2 linked regions of the Desulfatitalea tepidiphila genome follow. The protein of the gene in region 2 interacts with the protein of the main gene of each other region in a pairwise test. Links are inferred from orthologs where the notes say so. Each region holds a gene or a part of one and is shown on either strand. Other genes may lie near its edges.

The links.
Region 1: the proteins of lpdA (region 2) and odhB interact in binary tests that used the Escherichia coli proteins (3 or more experiments, as listed by UniProt). The link is inferred for Desulfatitalea tepidiphila from one-to-one orthologs.

The regions. Positions count from the first base shown.
Region 1 is NZ_BCAG01000005.1:106,898-112,163, forward strand. Bases 1,551-4,375 are described here. They hold odhB (2-oxoglutarate dehydrogenase complex dihydrolipoyllysine-residue succinyltransferase), read right to left. Parts: upstream 3,694-4,375; coding sequence 2,407-3,693; downstream 1,551-2,406. Other genes in these bases: lpdA (dihydrolipoyl dehydrogenase), read right to left, coding at 1,551-2,404; DFT_RS18325 (2-oxoglutarate dehydrogenase E1 component), read right to left, coding at 3,746-4,375. Also shown: DFT_RS18310 (acetate--CoA ligase family protein), read right to left, coding at 1-946; more of lpdA, read right to left, coding at 992-1,550; more of DFT_RS18325, read right to left, coding at 4,376-5,266. UniProt on the Escherichia coli protein: E2 component of the 2-oxoglutarate dehydrogenase (OGDH) complex which catalyzes the second step in the conversion of 2-oxoglutarate to succinyl-CoA and CO(2).
Region 2 is NZ_BCAG01000003.1:1,381,318-1,386,111, forward strand. The notes cover bases 428-3,318. They hold lpdA (dihydrolipoyl dehydrogenase), read left to right. Parts: upstream 428-1,107; coding sequence 1,108-2,529; downstream 2,530-3,318. Other genes in these bases: DFT_RS10795 (2-oxo acid dehydrogenase subunit E2), read left to right, coding at 428-1,091; DFT_RS10805 (universal stress protein), read right to left, coding at 2,679-3,146. In the rest of the region: more of DFT_RS10795, read left to right, coding at 1-427; lpxD (UDP-3-O-(3-hydroxymyristoyl)glucosamine N-acyltransferase), read left to right, coding at 3,402-4,436; DFT_RS10815 (hypothetical protein), read left to right, coding at 4,525-4,794. UniProt on the Escherichia coli protein: Lipoamide dehydrogenase is a component of the glycine cleavage system as well as of the alpha-ketoacid dehydrogenase complexes.

The DNA.
Region 1 (5,266 bases), on a different replicon or contig from region 2:
CCACGCCCTGCCCCCCGCTGCCCAGGATCGCCACCCGGTTGCCGTTGGGCAACGGCAGGCCGGCCAGGGCCTGGGCCATCTCGAAGAGGTGGAACGACTCGCGCACCTGCAGCAGCCCGATCTGCCGGCAGATGTTGTCGAAAACGATGGACGAGCCGGCCACCGATGCGGTGTGGGACAGGGCCGCCCGTTCGGCGGCCTCGGACCGGCCGGCCTTGTAAATGACTATCGGCTTTTTCCGGATCGCCCGCCGGGCCACCTGGAAAAACCGTTCACCGTCCTTGAACCCCTCGACATAGAGGGCGATAACATGGGTCTCGGGGTCGTCGGCCAGGTATTCCACGTAATCGGCCACGCCGAGGTCGGCCTGGTTGCCGATGCTGACAAATTTGCTCAGGCCGTAGCCCTGGGATGCGGCCACCTGGGCGATGGAGACCCCGAAGGTGCCGCTCTGGGAGACGAACGAGATCGAACCGGATTTGGGGGCTTGCTGAAAACAGAGGCTCAGACGGCCCGATGCGCTGAAGATACCCATGCAATTGGGGCCGACGATCCGGATGCCCTCGGCGCGGGCCACAGCCATCATCTCGTTTTCCAGCCGCCGCCCCGTCTCGCCCGTTTCGGCAAAGCCGGCGGTGATCACCACCGCCCCCTTGATCCCCCTGGCGGCGCATCCTTTGAGCAGGTCCGGAACCGTGGCCGTGGGCGTGGTGATCACGGCCAGGTCGATATGGCCCGGTACGTCCCCCACGCTCGGGTAGGCGGCGAGCCCGAGAATCTCCTTCTTACGGGGGTTGATCGGGTAGATGGGGCCCTGGTAACCGGTTTTCAGGGGCCGGTCGACCATGCGATGGCCCCATTTGCCGAAGGTGTCCGATGCGCCGATCACTGCGATGGATTTTGGGTTGAAGATGGCCTCGAGCGCATCCAGGGACGAGGGGTGCAAACGCGTATCCTCCTGTCTGGTTCAGTCAAACGATCCAGCGCGCGGTCAAGAGGCGTAGATCGAACATTTGCGAACGGCCATGGCGGCCTCCTGCAACGCCTCTGAAAATGTGGGGTGGCCATGGATGGTACGGGCTATATCCTCGGAGCTGGCTCCGAATTCCAGGGCCAGGACACACTCGGCGATCATGTCCGCGGCCCGGGGTCCGATGATATGTACGCCCAGGATGCGATCGGTCTTGGCGTGGGCGATGAGCTTGACGAAGCCGTCGGTCTCGCCCATGCAGCGCGCCCGGCCGGCGCCGGTGAACGGATAGCTGCCCACGCAGTGGGGGATGTCGCGCTCCTTGACCTGTTGCAGGGTCAATCCCACGCTGGCCACCTCGGGCCAGGTGTAGATCACCGACGGGATGGCGTCGTAGTTGACCTCACCGAAGCGGCCGGCCATGTTTTCCACCGCGGCGATGCCTTCGGCCGAGGCCTTGTGGGCCAGCATGGGGCCGGGAACCAGATCGCCGATGGCATAGACGCCCGGCACGCTGGTCTGATACCCCTCGTCCACCAGGATGTGGCCGCTGCGTTCGTCGGTCTTGATACCCAGCTCCGAGAGACCCAGGTCCTGGGTCAGCGGCCGGCGGCCCACCGCCACCAGAAGCCGGTCGAAGTCGAGGGTCTCGCGCTGGTCGTTTTTCTCCACGGTGACCTCCACCTTGCGACCGCTCGTCTTGGCCTCGACCACGCGGGTCTCCAGGCGCATTTCCAGTCCCTGCTTGCGCAGAATGCGGTCCAGGGTGCGGGCCACCTGGCCGTCGAGGCCGGTGCCGATCTTGGGCAGCATCTCGATGACGGTGACCTTGGCGCCCAGCCGCAGCCAGACCGATCCCAGTTCCAGCCCGATATAACCGCCGCCCACGATGCCCAGGTGACGGGGCACTTCGTCCAGGGTCAGTGCTTGGGTTGAATCGACGATGCGTTCCCCGTCGAACGCCAGTCCTGGCAGCTCGACGGGCGTGCTGCCGGTGGCGAGCAGGATGTTGCGGGCGGTCGCCTCCCGGGCCTTGCCCTTGTCGCCCTGTATGCTCACGCGTCCCGGCGCCGTCAACCGCGCGCGACCCTGGATGATTTCCACCTTGTTGCCCTCGAGCAGCTTGCGCACGCTGTCGGTCAGGTCGGCCACCACCTGGTCTTTGCGGGCCATCATGGCCTTCAGATCGAGGCTTACCTTTCCGGTCTTGATGCCGTGGACCGCCAACCCCTCTTTGGCCAGATGATAGTATTCGCTCGAATCGAGCAGGGCCTTGCTGGGAATGCAGCCTTCATTGAGGCAGACGCCGCCCAGTCGCGACCGCTTCTCGATGCAGGCCGTTTTGAGGCCCAGTTGGGCGGCGCGCACGGCCGCCACGTATCCGCCGGGGCCGGCGCCGATAATGATCAGGTCATAATCGCGGGTCTCTGCCATGGCTACACCTCCAGCAGGAGCCGTTCGGGATTTTCCACCAGCTCCTTGACGCGTTTGAGAAACGTGACCGCCCCGCGCCCGTCCACGATGCGGTGGTCGTAGCTCAGGGCGAGGTACATCATGGGCCGGATGACGATCTGCTCGTCGACCACCACCGGCCGCTTTTCGATGCGGTGCATGCCCAGGATGCCACTCTGGGGCATGTTGAGGATGGGGGTGCTGAGCAGCGAGCCGTAAACGCCGCCGTTGCTGATGGTAAACGTCCCGCCCTCCAGGTCGGCCAGTTCCAGACGATTCTCCTTGATCTTGGTCACATAGTTGACGATAGCCTTCTCGATCCCGGCGAAGCTCAAACGCTCGGCATGGCGGATCACCGGCACCACCAGGCCGCGCGGCGAACCCACGGCCACGCCGATGTGCTGGTAGTTGTGGTAGACGATGTCGCTGCCGTCCACGAAGCCGTTGACTTCGGGAATCTCCCGCAGGGCCGCCACGCAGGCCTTGACGAAAAAGGACATGAAGCCCAGTGAGATGTCGTGCTTCTCTTTGAAGGCATCCTTGTACTGCGTTCGCAGGACCATGGCGCGGCTCATGTCCACGTCGTTGAAGGTAGTGAGCATGGCCGTGTTCTGCTTGGCTTCGAGCAGCCGTTCTGCGATGCGCTTGCGGATGGGCGACATGGCCTTGCGCACCTCGGCCGGTTCGCCTTCCCGGCCCAGCTCATCCGGCGGCACACACTCTTCGGGTACGCCGGCGGGCGCCTGTTCCATGGCCAGAAGCACATCGCCCTTGGTGATGCGGCCGCCCGGGCCGGTGCCCTTGATCCTGGAGAGGTCGATGCCCTTCTCGGCGGCCAGTCGCCTCACGGCCGGGGCATACTCACCGGGTGCGGTCGCGGGTGCGGGGGCTTTCTTTTCGGGACTTGGCGCCTTCTTTTCGGCCGGCGCAGGCTTTTCCTCGGCTTTTTCCGGCTTGGCCGCCTCGCCCGCTTTATCCCGGCTCTCCTTCTCTTCGGGCGCCGCATCCGGCTTCTTTTCGGCCGCCGGTTTGGCGCCTCCGGTTTCTATGGTGGCCACCACGGTGCCCACGGCCACGGTCTCACCGGCCTGTACCTGTATCTTGAGGGTGCCGGACGCCTCGGCAGTGACTTCCAGGGTCACCTTGTCGGTTTCGATAACGAACAAGGGCTCGTCCTTTTCGACCACATCGCCGTCCTGTTTGAACCATTCGGTCAGAACGGCCTCCTGTACCGATTCTCCCACGCTGGGGATTTTCACCTCGATGGCCATTGGCTCTCCTTATCGGTCATGTCTCGATGTCGTTGATGCTTGAACGTACCCCTTATCCCGCACTCTTCGCGCCGGCGTCGTATGGCCCCACCGCCTCGTCGGAAAGGGCCGCCTGCTGCTTCTTGTAGAGATTGGGGAAACCGGTGGCCGGGCTGGAAGAGGCCTTGCGCCCCACATAGGTGAGGGCATGGCCGACCATTGCCTCGAGGCGGGACCGCACGAACTGCCAGCCGCCCATGTTCTCCGGTGCCTCCTGCACCCAGGTCCAGGACTCGGCCGACGGATAATTGGCCAGCACCGCTTTGAGCTGTGCTTCGGGAAACGGATAGTACTGCTCGAGGCGGATGATGGCGACTTTGCTCGTCTCCAATTCCTCCCTCCGCTGCAACAGCTGGTAGAAGATCTTGCCGCTGCAGAAGATCACCTTGCTCGCCTTCTCGGGGCGCACCGGATCGTCCAGCACGGCCTGGTAGCGCCCGCCGCTCAAGTCGGCAAGGGTGGAGACGGCCTGGGGATGGCGCAGCAGGCTCTTGGGGGTCATCAGCACCAGGGGCTTGCGGTAGGCGGCATGGACCTGGCGGCGCAGCAGGTGGAAATACTGGGCCGGGGTGGTCAGGTCGCACACCTGCAAGTTGTCGTCGGCGCAAAGTTGCAGGAAGCGCTCCAGCCTGGCGCTGGAATGCTCGGGGCCGAGCCCTTCCCAACCGTGGGGCAGGAGAAGGACGAGGCCGGACAGGCGGCGCCACTTCGTTTCACCGCTGGCGATGAACAGGTCGATGATCCCCTGGGCATTGTTGGAAAAATCGCCGAACTGGGCTTCCCACAGCACCAGCTTGTCCGGCGAAGCCAGCGAATAGCCGTAGTCGAACCCCATGACACCGACCTCGGAGAGCGGACTGTCGTGCACATCGAATCGGGCCGCCCGCTCTGAAAGGTGGTGAAGCGGCACATACGGCTCGCCGCTCTTGCGGTCGAAAAGCACACTGTGGCGCTGACTGAAGGTGCCGCGGCCGCTGTCCTGACCGCTCAGGCGGATGGCCGTCCGCTCTTCGAGCAGACTGGCAAAGGCCAGGGCTTCGGCATTGCCCCAATCGATGCCGCTTCCCTTTTCCACGGTTTCCCGGCGGCGGCGCAACAGCAGCTTGATCTTGGAATGGGGCGAAAAATCCTTGGGCAGGGTGTTGATCCGGCGGGCAAGATCGATCAGCGTCTCTTCCGATACGCCGGTGTCGACCGCTTCATGGGTGTATTGCCCCGTGTAGCCGTCCCACTCGCTGTAGAAACGTCCCTCGGGAAATGGACAGGCGCTGTTGCGCACTTCGTCGTAGGCGGCCTCCATGCGTTTGAGGACGTCTTCTTCCATCCGATCCACCACGCCGGCGGACAGCACCTCGGCTTCGATCAGCTGATCGGCATACAGCCGGTGCAGGGAGGGGCGCTCGCGGATGCGGTCATACATCAGGGGTTGGGTGAAGTAGGGCTCGTCGCCCTCGTTGTGGCCGAATCGGCGGTAGCAGACCACGTCGACCACCACATCCTTGCCGAAGGCATATCGATAGTCAACGGCCAGCCG
Region 2 (4,794 bases):
AAGAAGAGGGCGAGGAGAGAAAAAAGCCGGATCGGGCAGAGACGAAGGCTGACGCCAGTTCGAAGGAAGCGGAAGCTGAATCACCGACTCCCGATGATTCGGTGTACCGTCCGGCGGCAGAAAAGAAGCGCGATGAGAAACAAGGCAAATCGTCTGGCCTTGAGAAGGAACCGCCATCCCGAGAAGATCGCCCGCCGGCGCCCGCCGCTCCGTCTGTCCGACGTTTTGCCCGCGAGTTGGGAATCGACATCCACGAGGTGCATGGCACCGGACCGGGTGGAAGAATCACCGAGAGCGATGTAAAGGCCTTTGTCAAAGAAGGTCGGGAGGCTGCAGGGCAAACTGCCCTCCTGGGCGAAATTGCCGAAACGGCTTTACCGGACTTCGCCCGATGGGGCGATATCGAAACGGTCGAATTACCCGGGGTTCGCAAACTAACCGCCAAAAGCACGGCCCTGTCATGGCGCCTTGTGCCCCATGTGACGCAATTCGATAAGAGCGACATCACGGCATTGGAAACATTTCTCGGCAAAAACGGGCCAGGCCCTAGAGGAAAGGATGTCAAGCTCACCGTGACGGCGGTGTTGGCCAAGGTATGCGCCGCCGGTCTGTTGAAGTTTCCGCGTTTCAACGCGAGCATCGATATGGCCAACAATCTCATGATTTATAAAAAATATGCGCATATCGGCATCGCCGTGGATACCGAGCGAGGGCTACTGGTCCCGGTGATTCGCAATGCCGATAAAATGTCCATTCGTGAACTCGCCACTGCAATTGCCGATCTGGCCGAAAGATCACGAAACAAAAAGATCAAACCAGATGAGATGGAGGGCGGTACCTTTACCATTTCCAATCAGGGCGCTATCGGAGGCACCCAGTTCACACCCATCGTCATGTGGCCCCAGGCGGCCATTCTGGGTGTGAGCCGGAGCACGGTCGAACCCGTTTATATGGACGGCCAATTCCATCCTCGCACCATGTTGCCACTGGCACTCTCGTACGATCATCGAATTATCGATGGCGCCGATGCGGCCCGTTTTCTGAAATGGATTTGTGAATGCCTCGAACAACCGTTCAACCTTCATCTATAAATGCGGAGGGATTGACATGACAGATCACGCTACACAAGTGGTCGTTATCGGCGGCGGCCCAGGAGGTTATGCGGCAGCGTTTATGGCGGCGGATCTGGGGTTACAGGTCACGCTAATCGATCCGGGTGAGAATCCGGGCGGTGTTTGCCTTTACAGGGGCTGTATTCCCTCCAAAGCGCTTTTGCATGCGGCCAAGGTGATCCGCGAAGCGCGGGACGCCGAAAATTTTGGTTTGCATTTCAGCGGGCTGAAAATCGACCATGCCCGTCTTAAAGAGTGGAAAGAGTCGGTGGTCGCCAAAATGACCGGTGGCTTGGGGCAGTTGGCTAAACAGAAAAAGGTGCGTTACATCCAAGGCAAGGCGACCTTCAAGGATAGCCGGACACTGCATGTTGTAGCAGGTGAAGACAAAACACAAGATATGGTATTTGAACATGCCATCATCGCCACCGGTTCCCGACCCATTCGGCTGAAGCATCTCGACATCGATTCCGAGCATTTGTGGGATTCAACGGACGCGCTCGCTCTTCAAACCATCCCCAAACGACTGCTGGTCATCGGGGGCGGCTATATCGGCCTGGAACTTGGAACGGTTTACGCCGCACTGGGCTCAACAGTGCAGGTGGCCGAAATGACTCCAAGTCTGCTTCCAGGTGCGGACAAGGACCTTGTGCGGTTTGTGCGAAATGATCTGAAGGAGAAGTTCGAAGCCATCCATTTGGAAACCACGGTGACGCAGTTAAGAGACCAGAAAAATGGCATAAATGTGACCATGGAGGGACCGGAGTCCGATGGCAAACCGAAGCATTTCGACAAGGTGCTGATGGCAGTCGGACGCAAACCCAATTCCGGCGATCTGGGTCTTGAGAACACCAAGATCGAACTCGACGACAAGGGGTTTATCCGCGTGGATCTGCAGCGCCGCACAGCCGAGCCTCACATCTTTGCCATCGGCGACGTAGTCGGTGAGCCGATGCTGGCTCATAAAGCCAGCCACGAGGGCAGGATCGCAGCCGAGGTGATCGCACAGCATAAAGTGGCATTTGAGCCCGCCTGCATACCAGCCGTAGTGTTTACAGACCCTGAAATCGCATGGGTCGGCCTATCAGAAGCCGAAGCAAAGGATAAGGGCGTGAAATTCAAGGCCGTACGCTTTCCCTGGGCAGCCTCCGGACGCGCCTCGACATTGGGGCGGAACGATGGTTTGACCAAGCTGCTCGTCGATCCGGAAACCGAACGCATTCTTGGCGTGGCGATAGTGGGGCCCGGTGCCGGCGAACTGATCGCAGAGGGTTCCCTGGCCTTGGAAATGGCAGCCACCGTGGCTGACATGGGATTGACGATTCACCCCCATCCCACCCTATCGGAAACGCTCATGGAGGCGGCCGATGTGTTCCAGGGCACTTCGACGCACTATCATGCCCCCAGGCGAAAATAGCCTTAGAGCAACCGGTGCTCCCAAAATGCTTGAATGTTTGGCTGAACCGTTTCGACGTTAAAAATACCATATGAGGTATAGCAAAAATATAAAGACAACAACATATGGTATATCGTTCCTTTTCTGGAAAATAGATGCGGCGACGTTTTTCACTGACCGACCCTACCGGACACTTCGCCGGAAGGCGGGATGGTCACCACCGGCACCGGACTGTTTTTGACCACCTTTTCGGTAACGCTCCCAAATGTAAAATGGCCCTTTGCACCTGTGGTGCTCATGACCACGAGGTCGGCTCCTTCTTTTTCGATCAATTTAAGAATCTCTTGGGCCGGATCGCCTACTGCGACATGGCGAACGTAAAGCGGGCAGTTGGAAAGATAGTCGCTGCATATCGTTTGCAGACGTTCCTCCGCCTTTTTTTGCTCCCAGGATAGAATTTTCTCGATACGATCCGGCTCGAACTGACCATACCAATCTTTATGGTGGGCCACATCCTCGATGACATAGAGGACATGTACCTCGGCTCCATATTTTTCAGTCAAGGATCGTACATAAGACATCGCATACTGTGCGCTCCCCGAAAAATCGGTGGGCCATAATATTTTTCGAATAGGCATGGCTTGCCTCCATTTCTGTAGGTTGTTGTCCCACGGGTGTTCACGGATTTTAAGGTTATCAAAACACTTTTCACCAAATTATGAAGGATTCACGCCAAGTAAAGGGCCGGGTGGTGCTTTGGTGAGCATTTGAACCCAGTTGAGGTAGTGCGATTTTTCTTGACCCGAAACACCATAACAATCCATATTAGCTGAACAATTTTGCATGCGCGACTGACAATGCACTTACCGTCAATATGTATCGGGGCAAGACATATGAAAACATTCACGCTGGGTGACTTAGCCTCCCAAGTGGGCGGAGAGGTCCTGGGGGATACAAACATCAAAATTCATGCAACGGCAGGGTTGGCCCAGGCTGGCGAGGGCCAAATCAGTTTTCTTGCCAATCGAAAATATACCCCCCTGGTTAAATCGACCCAGGCATCCGCTGTCATCGTCAAAGAAAAAATGGCGTCTAATGCAGCCCTGCTGATTTGTCAGGACCCATACTATGCCTTTACCCGGATTGCGGTGTTGCTTCACGGTTATCGTCGTCATCCCTTCAGTGGGGTCAGTACCGGGGCGAGCATCGCACCCAGTGCCCTCATCGGCCAAGGTTCAGCCATTGCGAATCATGTCAATATCCTGGAAAACGTGCGCATCGGTAAAAATTGTACCCTATATCCAGGGGTATTCATTGGCCCTGAGAGTGTCGTCGGTGATGATTGCATCCTCTATCCCAATGTCGTGATTTACGATCAGTGCCAAGTTGGGAATCGGGTGATCATCCAGGCCAACTCAACAGTCGGTGAAGACGGTTTCGGGTTTGCCACCCACAAGGGGATTCATCATAAAATTCCTCACATAAGCCGCGTGATCATCGAGGATGACGTTGAACTGGGAGCCGGTTGCGGGATCGAAAGAGGCGCCATGGAGGATACGATCATCGGAAAGGGCTCCAAAATCGGCGATGCGGTGGTGATCGGCCATGGCACCAAGGTGGGGCCTCATTGCCTTTTGGTACCTCAGGTGGGCATCGCTGGCTCGACAACACTGGGACACCATTGTGTCGCCGCCGGTCAGGTGGGTATCGGCGGGCACCTGCACATCGGCAACGGCGTCATGATTGGAGGACAAGCGGGGGTCACTGAAGATGTCCCGGACGGTGTCACGCTCTGGGGTACCCCGGCCTTCGAGGCGAGTCAGGCCAAGAGATCCTATTTTCTGATTCGGCGGTTGCCCGAAATATGGAAAGAGTTAAAGCGCCTCAGGGAAAGAATTGCGGCTATAGACGGCAAAACAGGAAAATGAAACATGTGAAGTATGCACCGTTTCGGTAAGGCTTAGGTTCTGAACAATTTGAAGTCAGGTTGAGGTCATGTTGAAGTCAGGGCTTCCCATGCAATACATGATCGATCTTTCAGAAGATAAATCATATATTATTCTCAAATATTTCGGCGACATCACCTCCCAAGTCGCATTGGTCGCCACCGAAGAATCGCATGCGTTGGGAGGTAAATACGGCATCAGGCATTATCTGGTCGATGCGACCGAAGCGAAGAATTTCGAAAACCCCTTTAAGAATTACAACTTTGCATATCAAGACCTGGAGAGAGCAAACATTGATCGGTCGGCATGCGTGGCACTTCTCACGTCCCCGGAGGATACG